DNA from 2 places in the Allobosea sp. TBD101 genome. Region 2 is predicted to be linked to the other one. Evidence: predicted binding sites of a transcription regulator. Region 2 holds the regulator's gene; the other holds the start of a gene.
What was found. The regulator LexA, encoded in region 2, represses DNA repair genes until DNA is damaged. The targets are predictions, from matches to a motif close to TGTTCNNNNTGTGTTCNG.
Positions count from the first base shown of each region.

Region 1: a site for LexA is predicted at 2,584-2,601, ahead of AC6RIC_RS22100 (DNA recombination protein RmuC). Genes of this name have one in related genera too.

Region 1 covers NZ_CM187543.1:4,530,773-4,537,574, forward strand. The annotation lists gene truA (tRNA pseudouridine(38-40) synthase TruA) at 1-737, opposite strand, end outside; gene fmt (methionyl-tRNA formyltransferase) at 900-1,829, opposite strand; gene def (peptide deformylase) at 1,980-2,519, opposite strand; gene AC6RIC_RS22100 (DNA recombination protein RmuC) at 2,634-3,818, shown strand; gene AC6RIC_RS22105 (HAMP domain-containing methyl-accepting chemotaxis protein) at 4,114-6,183, shown strand; gene AC6RIC_RS22110 (OsmC family protein) at 6,230-6,745, opposite strand.
Region 2 covers NZ_CM187543.1:3,140,109-3,146,910, forward strand. The annotation lists gene AC6RIC_RS15390 (helicase HerA domain-containing protein) at 1-463, shown strand, start outside; gene AC6RIC_RS15395 (anthranilate synthase component II) at 563-1,180, shown strand; gene trpD (anthranilate phosphoribosyltransferase) at 1,196-2,209, shown strand; gene trpC (indole-3-glycerol phosphate synthase TrpC) at 2,217-3,023, shown strand; gene moaC (cyclic pyranopterin monophosphate synthase MoaC) at 3,020-3,502, shown strand; gene AC6RIC_RS15415 (molybdopterin molybdotransferase MoeA) at 3,502-4,713, shown strand; gene lexA (transcriptional repressor LexA) at 4,971-5,684, shown strand; gene AC6RIC_RS15425 (ComEC/Rec2 family competence protein) at 5,678-6,802, opposite strand, start outside.

The sequences.
Region 1 (6,802 bases), 1.4 Mb from region 2:
ACGTAATCGACGCCAGCCAGGTAGAGCCCGCAGGACGGCGCCAGTGCAGCGCATTGCGAGCGGTCGCGCGCAGCCAGCACCTTGCCGACCTTGTTCTCCGGCCAACGCCCCATCCCGACCATCTTCAGGCAGCCGACGATCGAGCGGACCTGATGATGCAGGAAAGAACGGGCGTGGACATAGACGACGATCTCGGAGCCCTCGCGACGGACGTCGCAGCGATCGAGCGTGCGGATCGGGCTGTTGGCCTGGCATTCGGCGGCGCGGAAGGTGGTGAAGTCATGATGGCCGAGCAACGCCTTGGCCGCGCGGTCCATCGCCTCGTGGTCGAGCTTGACCGGCACATGCCAGACCCGATCGCGCTCCAGCGCCGGCTGGGCCCGGCGATCGAGGATGCGATAGACGTAATAGCGGCGCCGCGCCGAGATGCGGGCATCGAAATCATCAGGCACCAATTCGGCGCTCAGGACAGCGACCGGAATTCGCTTCAGCCGGGCATTGGTCGCATCGCGGACGACATCGGTGCGCCATTCCTTGTCGATATCGACATGGGCGACCTGATGGGTGGCGTGGACCCCGGCATCGGTCCGGCCGGCGCAATGCAGCCTGACCGGATGGCCACAGAAGGCCTCGACCGCCTCCTCGACGCTCTGCTGCACGGACGGGCCGTTGAGCTGGCGCTGCCAACCCGAGAACGGCGTCCCATCGTACTCGATGACGAGCTTGTAGCGCGGCATCAGGCGACCTTCCTCATCCCTGCGCCGTCATCCCGGACAAGCGGCGAAGCCGCGCCGATCCGGGATCCATGCCGGAGCATCGTCGATGAAGGTTCCGGCATGGATCCCGGGTCTTCGCTTCGCTGCGCCCGGGATGACGGCGTGGAGGATGAAATCATCGGTTCAGAGCTTGGCACCGGCTCCGAGCCGGGCGCCACGCAGGAACTCGGCCCCGCTCATCGGCGCCTTGCCGGCGCGCTGGACCTGCAGCAGCTTCACCGCGCCGACGGCGCAGGCGACCGTGCCCTCATCGTCGAGCAGCGTACCGGGCTCGGCCGCGCCGCCGGCACGGGCGGTGCGCAGGATCTTGAGCCGCTCCAGCCCCTTGCCGAGATCAATCTCGGCGAAGGCGCCCGGGAAGGGCGAGAGGCCGCGCACGAGGTCATGGACCTGCTGGGCCGGCAGCGACCAGTTCAGCTTCGCCTCCGCATTGGCGATCTTGCTGGCATAGGTCACGCCTTCCTCCGGCTGCGGCGTGAACTGCAGGCCGCCGCGCCCGAGCGCCGCGAGCGCGCGCACCATCAGGTCGGCGCCGAGAGGACTCAATCTGTCGTGCAATTCGCCGGCCGTCATGTCAGGGCCGATCGCCAGCTTCTCGACCATGGCGACGGGGCCGGTGTCGAGACCGGCTTCCATCTTCATCACGCAGACGCCGCTCTCGGCATCGCCCGCCATGATCGCGCGCTGGATCGGGGCAGCGCCGCGCCAGCGCGGCAGCAGCGAGGCATGAAGGTTGAGGCAGCCGAGTTCGGGCAGATCGAGGATCGCCTGGGGCAGGATCATGCCGTAGGCGACGACGACCGCGACATCGGCCTGATGCGAGGCGATGATCTCGGCCTGCTCCGGCGTCTTCAGCGTCTTGGGGGTGAAGACCGGGATGCCGAAGCGTTCGGCGGCGCGATGCACCGGCGAAGGCTTCAGTTCGAGGCCCCGCCCCGCCTGCGCCGGGGCACGGGTGTAGCAGGAGACGACCTCATGCCCCTGGCCGACGATCTCGGTCAGCACCGGCACGGCGAAATCCGGCGTGCCCATGAAGATGACGCGCAAACTCATACGCTCGACCTTACCTAAAAACGAATCTCATCCCGGGCGACCGCAGGGAGACCCGGGATCCACGCCTGAGCGCTTCAGGCCAATGTTCAGGCATGGATCCCGGACCTCCGCTTCGCTGCGTCCGGGATGACCAATGCCAGTTCTCGAAGCTTACGCAGCCCGCTCGCGCTTGGCTGACTTGGCGAATTTCTTGGTGACGCGCTCGCGCTTCAGCCGCGAGAGATGGTCGATGAAGAGCACGCCGTTGAGATGATCGATCTCGTGCTGCAGGCAGGTCGCCAGCAGGCCGTCGGCCGCGATCTCCTGCGTCTTGCCATCGAGATCCATGTAGCGGACCTTGACCTCGGCCGGGCGCTCGACCTCCTCGTAATATTCGGGGATCGAGAGGCAGCCTTCCTCGTAAACGCTGAACTCCTCCGAAGACCAGGCGATCTCCGGATTGATGAAGACCTGCGGCTTCTTCGGCTCGGGCTCCTCGCCCTCCTTCGCCTCCGGCTTCGACAGGTCGATCGTCACCACGCGCAGCGGCACGCCGATCTGGATCGCGGCGAGACCGATGCCGGGCGCGTCGTACATCGTCTCGAACATGTCCGCGACCAGCGTCCTGATCTCGGGCGTGACAGCCTCGACCGGCTTCGAGACGAGGCGAAGCTGGGCGTCGGGCAGGATGACGAGCGGGCGAACGGACATGGGATTCCAAGGAAAAAGAGCTGTTGAACCGGGGACATAAGCATTTGTGAGAGGACGGTCAAACTGTTCCACTTTCGTTCGCCATTACCAGCCGAATCGGCTAGGCTCCCGTGCATGAACGAGATCGCCTTCACCCTGCTGGAACGCCCGGTGACCTGGGCCGAAGCTGCGCTCGGCTTCGGGGCGCTGAGTCTCGTCCTGCTGCTGATGGCGGTGATTGCCGGCTGGCGCGGCGGCAAGGCCCGCGCGATCGAAGCCGCGATGGCCACCGAGCGCGCCCGCGAGATGGACGACAAGGTCGCGGAGATGAACCGCCAGCAGGCGGAGCTCGCCGGCCGGATGCAGTCCATGGCCGAGATCCTCTCGACCCGGCAGGGCGATCTCGCACGGCTCGTCGCCGACCGGATGGACGGGCTGAGCCACAAGGTCGGGCAAGGGCTGGAACGGAACGTCCAGCAGACCACCGAGAGCCTCGGCAAGCTGCAGGAGCGGCTGGCGGTGATCGACAACGCCCAGAAGAACCTGACGGACCTGACATCCGAGGTCGTGACGCTCAGAGACGTGCTCGCCAACAAGCAGGCGCGCGGCGCCTATGGCCAGGGCCGGATGGAAGCGATCATCCGCGACGGCCTGCCCGCCGCCTTCTTCGCCTTCCAGCCGCAGCTCTCGAACGGGAAGCGGCCGGACTGCTTGGTCACCCTGCCCGGCGACGGACGCGGCCTCGTCATCGACGCCAAATTCCCGCTGGAGAGCTTCACGCTGCTGCGCGAGGCCCGTGGCGACGACGCCAGGAAGGCCGCCGGCCAGCGCGTGCGCAGCGATGTCGGCGTGCATGTGAAGGATATCGCCGAGCGCTATTTCCTGCCCGGCGAAACGCAGGACGTGGCCCTGCTCTTCGTGCCGTCGGAATCGATCTACGCCGACCTGCACGAGTATTTCGACGATGTCGTGCAGCGGGCGCACCGGGCCCGCATCATGATCGTCTCGCCCTCCCTGCTGGCTCTGGCGATCCAGCTGATGCAGTCGCTGGTGCGCGATGCCCGGATGCGCGAGGAAGCGCAGGTGATCCAGAGCGAGGTTGGCAAGCTGCTCGACGACGTGCGCCGGCTCGGCGAGCGCGTCGACAAACTCGACAATCATTTCCGGCAGGCACAGGACGATGTCGGCCAGATCAAGACCTCGGCCGGCAAGGTCACCAGCCGCGCCGAGAAGATCGGCGCGCTCGATTTCGACGACGAGAAGAGCGAGCCGAAGCTGCCCTTCGCCAAGGGGCTGGAGCTGAAGCGCGCAGCCGAATAGCGGCCGCCTGCCCCCTTCCGAGAGCGCCGCCCATGGGGCGCATCAAGAAGAACATGCAACTATAACTAGAATTACAACCACTAGTTGAGAGTGCAAATTAATGCGCGCCAACCTCCCGCTTATCGTTAGAGCAACTTTAAGAGTTCTCTGAAAATTTGAGGGGAAATCGCAACCCGAATACAGTCGCCTGTCATGTTTCGAACCGGACGAGCCCGACGATTGCCTAGAAAATAGGCATCCCGAATACCCCCCACCACTCTCCTCATCATCGCGGCCTCTCCCCGGAAAGTTCATCATGGCCTTGAGCATTAAGACCAAGCTGGCGAGCGCGCTCGTCGCGCTGACTCTCTGCGTCCTCGTCGTCGGCGCTTGCGGATTCCTAGCCCTTCGATCCGTCACACAGCGGGTCGACGAAGTTGTCCAGAACAACGTCATCCCGATGGAGCAGTTGCGGATCGTCAGCGACATGTACGCGGTCAACGTCGTCGACACGATCTGGAAGGCGCAGAGCAACCAGATCACCTGGACGAACGCGCTGAAGAGCGTCCAGGACGCGGTGGGGAATATCGACAAGGGCTGGAAGGCCTACCTGCCCACCATCACGGCCGCCGACGAAAAGCAGATTGCCGAACAGGCGACGGTGCTGATGAAGACCGGCGATGCCGCCGTTGCCAAGCTGATCGGCATTCTGAAGGAGCGTGACGAGAGCGCGCTGCGCATGTTCGCCACTGACGAGCTCTACAAGGCGATCGACCCGATCTCCGCCAAGCTCGGGGAGCTGACCTCGATGCAGCTCTCCCAGGCACGAGACCGGGGCATGGAAGCACAATCCATCGCCGGCTCCGCCACCATCCTGTTGCTGGTCATGGCCGGTGGCGCCTTGCTGGTCGCTGCCCTGGCGCTGGCCTTCGTCATCGGCGGCATCGTGCGCCCCCTTGCCGGCATGACCGACGCGATGAAGCGCCTGGCCGGCGGCGAGCAGGATGTCACGGTGCCCAGCATCGGCCGCCGCGACGAGATCGGCGACATGGCTGGAGCCCTGCAGATCTTCCAGGAGAATGCCGCCCGCGTCCGTGCACTGGAAGAGCAGGAGCGCATCGCTGCGGCCGCGCGTCTCGCCCGGGCGCAGTCGATGGAAGCGGTCGTCTCCGATGTCAGCGAGGTCGTTGCAGCGGCCGCGGCCGGTGATTTCTCGGCACGGCTCCAGATCGACGACGGCGACGAACAGATGCAGCGACTGGTCGCCGGCATCAACGAGATCAACCGCGTCGTCGACAGCGCCACGACCGAGTTCGCCGACATCCTCCAGGCGATCGCCGGCGGCGACCTAACGCGCCAGATCGGAACCGGCTACCGCGGCCGCTTCGCCGACCTGAAGGGCGCGATCAACGAGACGGTGGACCGCCTCTCGGCGACGGTCGCGACGATCCAGACAACCTCGGCCGATGTCGGTCTCGCCGCACGCGAGATCAGCATAGGTGCCGACGATCTGTCGAAGCGCACCGAGGAACAGGCTTCGTCGCTGGAGCAGACGGCGGCCACGACCGAAGAGCTCGCAGCCTCGGTCAAGGCCTCGGCCCAGGCTTCCCGTTCGGCGGCAACCGCTGCCGACGAGGCGGCGAGCGCGGCGCGGTCGGGCGGCACGATTGCCGGCCAGGCTGTCGACGCCATGGCCCGGATCGAGAGCGCCTCGCAGAAGATCTCCGACATCATCCGGGTGATCGACGACATCGCCTTCCAGACCAACCTGCTCGCGCTCAATGCTGCAGTCGAGGCGGCGCGTGCCGGTGACGCCGGCAAGGGCTTCGCCGTCGTCGCCTCCGAGGTCCGGACACTGGCGCAGCGTTCCAGCGAAGCGGCGAAGGACATCTCCGAGCTGATCTCCTCGTCCAATGCCGAGGTCGGCGAGGGCGTGAAGCTGGTGCGCAGGGCCGGCGAAGCCCTGACGCAGATTCTCGCGGCCTCGCAGAAGGTCGCGGCGACGATCGCCGACATCTCTGCGGCATCGGGCGAGCAGGCGAACGGCATCGACGAGATGAGCCAGGCGGTGGCCCATCTCGACGAGATGACGCAGCAGAACGCGGCCCTGTCCGAACAGAGCGCGGCTTCGGCGAATTCACTGTCCGGCCGGATCGAGCAGCTCAACGCGTTGGTCGCGACCTTCCGGACCAATCAGGGCGGCGCTGCCGTGTCGCGCGCACCCGCCTCGATCAGCTCGGCGGCATCCGAACCGGATCGTTTGCGCCAGCTCGCCGAAGCAGCCTTCCACCAATCGCGGCGCCCCGCCGCAGCGAAGGCCGAGCCTGCCCCCGTCAAGCGCGCGGTCAATGCTCGCAACGGCAGCACCGGCTGGGAAGAGTTCTAGCCCCTCCTCCCATCCAATACTGTTTCAATGCGCCTCCTGACCCGTGTCAGGAGGCGTTGTTTTGCAGGGTCGCCGACAGCTCCGGCTTCACATTCAGCGTCTGGAAGACCACGCAATAGCGCTCGGTGAGCTTGAGCAGCGTGTCGAGCTTTTCCTGCGGCGCATCGGTCTCGACGTCGAAGAACAGGCGGATCGCCTTGAAACCGACCGCCGCGTCCTTGGCGACGCCGAGCGTGCCGCGGAAATCGAGATCGCCCTCGGCACGGACCGCGCCCTTCTTCAACTCGATCTCCAACGCGGTCGCGACCGCCTTCAGCGTCACGCCGGCGCAGGCGACCAGCGCCTCCAGCAGCATGTCGCCGGAGCAGAGCTCGGCGCCGGAGCCGCCGGTGGCGGGGTGCAGGCCGGCGAGCGCGATCGCGCGGCCGGTCTCGACCTTGCAGGCGATGTGCTGGTCATCGAGTTCACCATGAGCCTTCAACGTGATGACCGCCGCCTCGGGATTGGTGCGGTATTCATCCTTGAGCGGGGCCTGCAAGGCGCGCAGCGCGGTGATGTCCATGATCGTTATCCTCTTGAAGCGGCCCGCCAGCTTTTAGAGCATCGGCCCGAAAAGTGG
Region 2 (6,802 bases):
GCGCTCGCGGCAGGTCGCGGTGCTCTATCAGGATTTCACCGTGCGCTGCCGGATGCGCCGGCTCGGCCGCACGCATCTGAGCCTGGAGGAGTTCCGCCGCCGGCTTGCGGTGGCGCGCGCCGGCGTCAGCGACAGCATCGCGACGAGCGAAGGCTGGCAGACCGCCGTCGCGTCATCAGGCACCTTGCCGGAAGACCTGCAGGGGCTGTTCCTCTACATCGCCCGCACCGCGATCGAAGGCCGCCCCTGCCCCAGCGATGCAGAGCTCGCGGAGGTCTATGGCAGCGCTTCGCCGAGCCGCGCGCGTCGCGTGCTCAGCTATATCGAGGAGCGCGGGCTGATCGTCTGCCATGTCGATTTCCGCGGCCAGCGCACGCTTGCCCTGCCCGCGCTCGGCGTCGAGACCGCGCCGGGACTGGCCCAGCCGCGCACGGCGGGCATGCCGCGCAGCGTGCGGGGGTGACCGGCGGGCCGCGGCGTGGCGCCTTCCTTCTCCCCCGCGAAACTTGACCACCCCGCCTCAGAGCGTGCATGACCTCAACCCGCATTCACGGGTTCGGCCATGCGCGTTCTGTTGATCGACAACTACGACAGCTTCACCTGGAACCTGGTCCATCTCATCGGTGGGCTGGGAGCCGAGGTCGATGTCTGGCGTAACGACGCGCTCACCGCCGAGGAAGCGCTTGCCGGCGATCACGACGCGATCGTGCTCTCGCCCGGCCCCTGTACGCCCAACGAGGCCGGAATCTGTCTGGACGTCATCCGCGAAGGCGCGGGCAAGAAGCCGATCTTCGGCGTCTGCCTCGGCCTTCAGGCGATGGGCCAGGCCTTCGGCGGCCATGTCGTGCGCGCGCCCCTGCCGATGCATGGCAAGGTCTCGCCGATCCGCCACCGGGCGCGCGGCCTGTTCCGCGGCATCAACGGCCCGCTGCAGGCGACGCGCTATCACTCGCTCGTGGTCGAGCGCGCCTCCTGCCCGGATGTCTTCGAGATCGAGGCGGAGAGCGATGACGGCCTGATCATGGCGCTCTCGCACCGGGAGCTGCCGGTCCACGGCGTCCAGTTCCATCCGGAGAGCATTGCCTCCGAGCATGGCGCGACGATCCTGCGGAATTTCCTCGACCTCGCGGAGCGATGGCAGAGCGAACGCGAAGCCTCCGCCCTGACCCTTTCAGCCTGATTCCGCAGAGTTCCCATGGACGATTTCAAACCCTTCATCGCCAAGGTCGCGACCGGCGCGACGCTCTCCCGCGAGGAAGCGCGCGACGCCTTCGACACCATCCTCTCGGGCGAAGTGACGAACGCCCAATCAGCCGCCTTCCTGATGGCGCTGCGCGTGCGCGGCGAGACGATCGACGAGATCGCCGGTGCCGTCGGCGCCATGCGCGGCAAGATGCTGCCGGTGAAGGCGCCGCCCGAGGCGATCGACATCGTCGGCACCGGCGGCGATTCCTCCGGCTCCTACAATGTCTCGACGCTGGCCTCGATCATCACCGCCGCCTGCGGCGTGCCGGTCGCCAAGCATGGCAACCGCGCGGCCTCCTCGCGCTCCGGCGCGGCGGACGTGCTGACCGCGCTCGGCGTCAAGGTCGGGCTCGACCCGGCCGCGACCGAGCATTGCATCCGCGAGGCCGGCGTCGGCTTCATGTTCGCGCCGACGCATCACGCCTCGATGCGCCATGTCGCCCCGGTGCGCACCGAGCTCGGCACGCGCACGATCTTCAACCTGCTCGGCCCGCTCTCCAACCCGGCCGGCGTCAAGCGCCAGCTCATCGGCGCCTTCTCCGAGACCTGGCTGGAGCCGATGGTCAAGGTGCTCGCTTCCCTGGGGTCGACCCGCGTCTGGGCCGTGCACGGCTCGGACGGGCTCGACGAGATCACCACCACCGGCCCGACCCGTGTCGTCTCGCTGGAGAACGGCAAGATCGAGAGTTTTTCGATCAGCCCGGCCGATGTCGGCCTTGAGCCCGCGAAGCCGGAGGTGCTGCGCGGCGGCACGCCTGAGGAGAATGCGGCGGCGCTAAATGCCGTGCTCGCCGGGGAGAAGACCGGCTTCCGCGGCATCGCCGCCTTCAATGCGGCTGCGGCGCTGCTCGTTGCCGGCAAGGCGACGGACCTGAAGGACGGCTTCGCCCAGGCGACGGCCGCGCTCGATTCCGGCAAGGCCAAGGCGACGCTCGCCGCGCTCGTCAAAGCCTCGAACGCGTGAGGCCGGCATGACCGATATCCTCGCGAAGATCGAAGCTTATAAGCGCCAGGAGATCGCGGCTGCGAAAGCCGCCGTCCCGCAGGCCGAAATCGAACGCCGGGCGCGCGCCGCCTCCAAGCCGCGCGGCTTCGCCGATGCGCTGGCAGGCAAGCTCGAGCAAGGCACGCCCGCGCTGATCGCCGAGATCAAGAAGGCGAGCCCGTCCAAGGGCCTGATCCGCGCCGATTTCGACCCGCCTTCGCTCGCCCGCGCTTATGCCGTCGGCGGCGCGGCCTGTCTCTCGGTGCTGACCGACGCGCCATCCTTCCAGGGCCGGCCGGACTTCCTGACCGCAGCGCGCGAGGCCGCCGGCCTGCCGGCTTTGCGCAAGGATTTCCTCTACGAGCCCTATCAGGTCTACGAGGCCCGCGCCTGGGGCGCCGACTGCATCCTGATCATCATGGCCGGCGTCGACGACGCCACCGCCAGAGCGCTGAACGAGACCGCGCGCGAGCTCGGCATGGACGTTCTCGTCGAGGTCCATGACGATGCCGAGCTCGACCGGGCGCTCAAGCTCGAAAGCCGCCTGCTCGGCATCAACAACCGCGATCTGCGCAGCTTCAATGTCGATCTCGCCGTGACCGAGCGATTGGCGCCGCGCGTGCCGGCCGACCGCATCGTCATCAGCGAGAGCGGCATCTTCACGCATGCCGACATTGCCCGGCTCAACCGGATCGGCGTCAACAGCTTCCTCGTCGGCGAAAGCCTGATGCGACAGGCCGACGTCACCGCCGCAACGCAGGCGCTGCTCACCGGCAAGGCCGTCGCGGCGTGAGCCGGCTCAGCCATCTCGACGCGCAAGGCCAGGCGCATATGGTCGATGTCGGCGGCAAGGCCGAGACGACCCGCATGGCGATCGCCGAAGGCCAGGTCGTCATGGCGCCGGAGACGATCGCGATCGTGCGCGACGGCAACGCCAAGAAGGGCGACGTGCTCGGCACCGCACGCCTCGCCGGCATCATGGCGGCGAAGCGCACGCATGAACTGATCCCGCTCTGCCATCCGCTGCTGCTCAGCAAGATCGCCGTCGATCTTACGATCGACGAGGCCCTGCCGGGCGTGCGCGTGCGCGCCGAGGTCAAGATGAAGGGCCAGACCGGCGTCGAGATGGAGGCGCTCACCGCCGTCTCCGTCGCCTGTCTTACCGTCTACGACATGGTCAAGGCCGTCGACCGTGCGATGCGGATCGAGAATATCCGGCTGCTGCACAAGTCTGGCGGCCAGTCGGGCGATTACGAGGCGAAAGCTAGCTGATGGCGCTCACTCCGGTCCCCGTCGCGCGCAAGGCGCTGCTCGACAGCATTCCGGAGCCGACGGGAGCGGAAACCCTGCCATTGGCGCAATGCGCCTGGCGGGTGCTCGCCGGCGAGGTCAAGGCGCTCAGGACCCAGCCGCCCTTCGCCAATTCGGCCATGGACGGCTATGCCGTGCGTGGCGACGAGATGGCGGAAGGCGTCTCGCTCTCGGTGATCGGCGAATCTGCTGCCGGCCGGGCCTATGAGGGCGCGGTCGGCCCGGGACAAGCCGTGCGCATCTTCACGGGCGCGCCGATGCCTGACGGCGCCGACACGATCCTGATGCAGGAAGATGCCGATGGCGTCGACAGCCCTGTCATTCGCGTCCGCGTGCCGCCTGCCAAGGGCAAATTCCTGCGCGCGGCGGGGCTCGACTTCCACGAGGGCGACGTTTTGCTGTCGGCCGGTCGCGTGCTCGACAGTGCGGCACTCGGCCTCGCCGCAGCGATGGGGCATCCGACTTTGCCGGTCCGGCGGAAGCCGCGCGTCGCGATTCTCGCCACGGGCGACGAGTTGGTGGCGCCGGGCGAGCCGGTCGGCCGCGACCAGATAGTCGCCTCGAACTCGTTTTCGCTCGCCGCTCTCGTCGAGAAGGCCGGCGGCACCGTGCTCGACCTTGGCATCGCCCGCGACGACCATGCCGATCTCGCCGCGAAGATCGCAAGGGCGCGCGCAGCCGATGCCGATGTGCTGATCACGCTCGGCGGCGCCTCGGTCGGCGCGCACGATCTCGTGCAGGAAGCGCTGACGCGGGCCGGCATGACGCTCGGATTCTGGAAGATCGCGATGCGGCCGGGCAAGCCGATGATGACCGGGCGGCTCGGCCGGATGGTCGTGGTCGGGCTGCCGGGCAATCCGGTCTCCTCGATCGTTTGCGGCCATCTCTTCGTGCTGCCCTTGATCGAGGCGCTGCTCGGCATTGCCGATGCCGATCGCGACCGCAGCATTCCCGCCATCCTCGGCCGCAACATGCCCGGCAATGACGAGCGCGAGGACTATCTGCGCTCGGAGCTCACGCTGACGCCGGAAGGCTGGGTCGCGACGCCCTTCGACCGGCAGGATTCCTCGATGCTTGGTACGCTCGCGCGGGCGCAGGCCCTGACGATTCGGCCTGCCCATGCCGCTCCCGCGAAGAAGGGTAATTCCTGCCGTATCCTGCCGCTGCGGTAGAGCGCGCGCTCTTTATTGCCCCCGCGACGTCATTCCGGGCAAGCGAAGCGCAGACCCGGAATCCATCGTAGAACGCCGCGCTCCATGATAGATTCCGGATCGGCGCCGCTGACGCGGCTTGTCCAGAATGACGGCGCGTTTTCCATACGGCTATCTCACGCTTCCGCCACGGCATAGCAGCTTGCGGAACACAAGCAGAACGCGTATGGTGTTCGTGCTTTGTTTCGAATCTGCGCTTTGAGGGGCTGGCGGCGACCATGCTGACACGCAAGCAACACGAACTCCTGCGCTTCATCCAGGAACGCTTGCGCGAAAGTGGCGTGCCGCCCTCCTTCGACGAAATGAAGGACGCGCTCGACCTGCGCTCGAAATCCGGCATCCATCGTCTCATCATGGCGCTGGAGGAGCGCGGCTTCATCCGCCGCCTGCCAAATCGGGCCCGCGCACTCGAAGTCATCAAGATGCCGGACGGGTTCGGCGCCCCGCAGCCGCGCCCGCGCTTCAGCCCGGCCGTCGTGCAGGGCGGTCTCGGCGCCCAGCCGAGCGTCGCCAAGCCCCGGCCAGCAGCGGTCGAGGACGACAGCCGGCATTCCATCGCCATTCCCGTCATGGGCCGGATCGCGGCGGGCACCCCGATCTCGGCGATCCAGAGCCGCAGTCACACCGTCTCGCTGCCGCCGGACATGCTCGGCTCCGGCGAGCATTACGCGCTCGAAGTCCGTGGCGATTCGATGGTGGAGGCCGGCATCCTCGACGGCGATACCGTCGTCATCCGCAAGCAGGACACGGCCAATACCGGCGATATCGTCGTCGCGCTGATCGACGACGAGGAGGCGACGCTGAAGCGCCTGCGCAAGCGTGGCTCCTCGATCGCGCTGGAAGCGGCCAATCCCGCTTATGAGACCCGCGTGCTCGGCCCCGACCGGGTCAAGATCCAGGGCCGCCTCGTCAACCTGATGCGACGCTACTGAAGGCGCTCGACATCGGCGTCGACCTCACTGTCGGAGGCTGATGCAGGCTGCACCGTTGCGGGCTGACCAACCGGCCGGGTTGCCACCTCTGCCGGGCGAGGCTCGCGCCGGCGGGTCCATGGACGGTCGGCTGCGGTCGGCTCCGAGGTTCGGCTGTTCCACCCGGTCGCCGTCCGGTAGAGCGAGGTCGCGCCGTCGCGTGATAGCGCCATCCGCTCGACCAGTCTGGCCTTGCAGGCCCCGCTCCAGGGAATGGCGGTGACGACGAGATCGGCGCGCAGGCAATCCTCGATGATCGCGAGACGCTCGCGCGTGTACGAGATCGTGCGCTTGTCGGTCGTCTGCGCGACGCAGGCCAACCGGTCGCAAGCAACACCGGCACGCAAAGTCGGATCATCGGGCGAGCGGCCGTCGCCATCGGCAGCAAGCCATTGCTGCAGGACGAAGCGACTGGGCTTGCCTGCGATGGCGAGGCGTCCGTCCAGCCCGCGGACGGCCAGCCCCGAGCCGTCGCGCTCGACCAGGATCTCCGGCCGCTCCGGCTCGCCGGCTATGACGACGCCGAAGACCAGCGGCACGGCCGCCAGCCAGCGCCAGGCCGTGGTCCAGAGCGTCAGCCAGAGCAGAGCCATCGCGAAACAGGCCAGCACGGCCGGGCCGAAGGCTGCGACCGTCACGGTGGAATGGTCGATGGTCGCGACCCAGTGCGCGACCTTGAGCACGACGTCGGAAGCCAACCCCATCAAGGCCCAGGCCGGCCAGTCCAGCCCGAACGGATAGGCCAGCACGCCGAACACCGCTGCCGGCATGACGAAAAGCGAGACGAAGGGCAGCGCCATGGCGTTGCCGAGCAGCCCAAACGGGTTGAAGGTCTGGAAGTGATAGGCGCCGAAGGGCGCGGTCGCCGCGGTCGCCAGCATGGTGGTGACGAGGATGCCGAGCGCCGCCGTCCAGATCGGCCCGAGCGGCCAGGGCAATGCCGACGGCGGCTCGCTGCGATCTCTCCGCTCCCAGCGCTCGGCGAAGGCGATCAGCGCCGCGACCGCGCCGAAGGACATCTGGAAGCTTGGCCCGAGCAGCGCTTCCGGCTCGCGCAGCAGCACGATCATGGCGGCGAG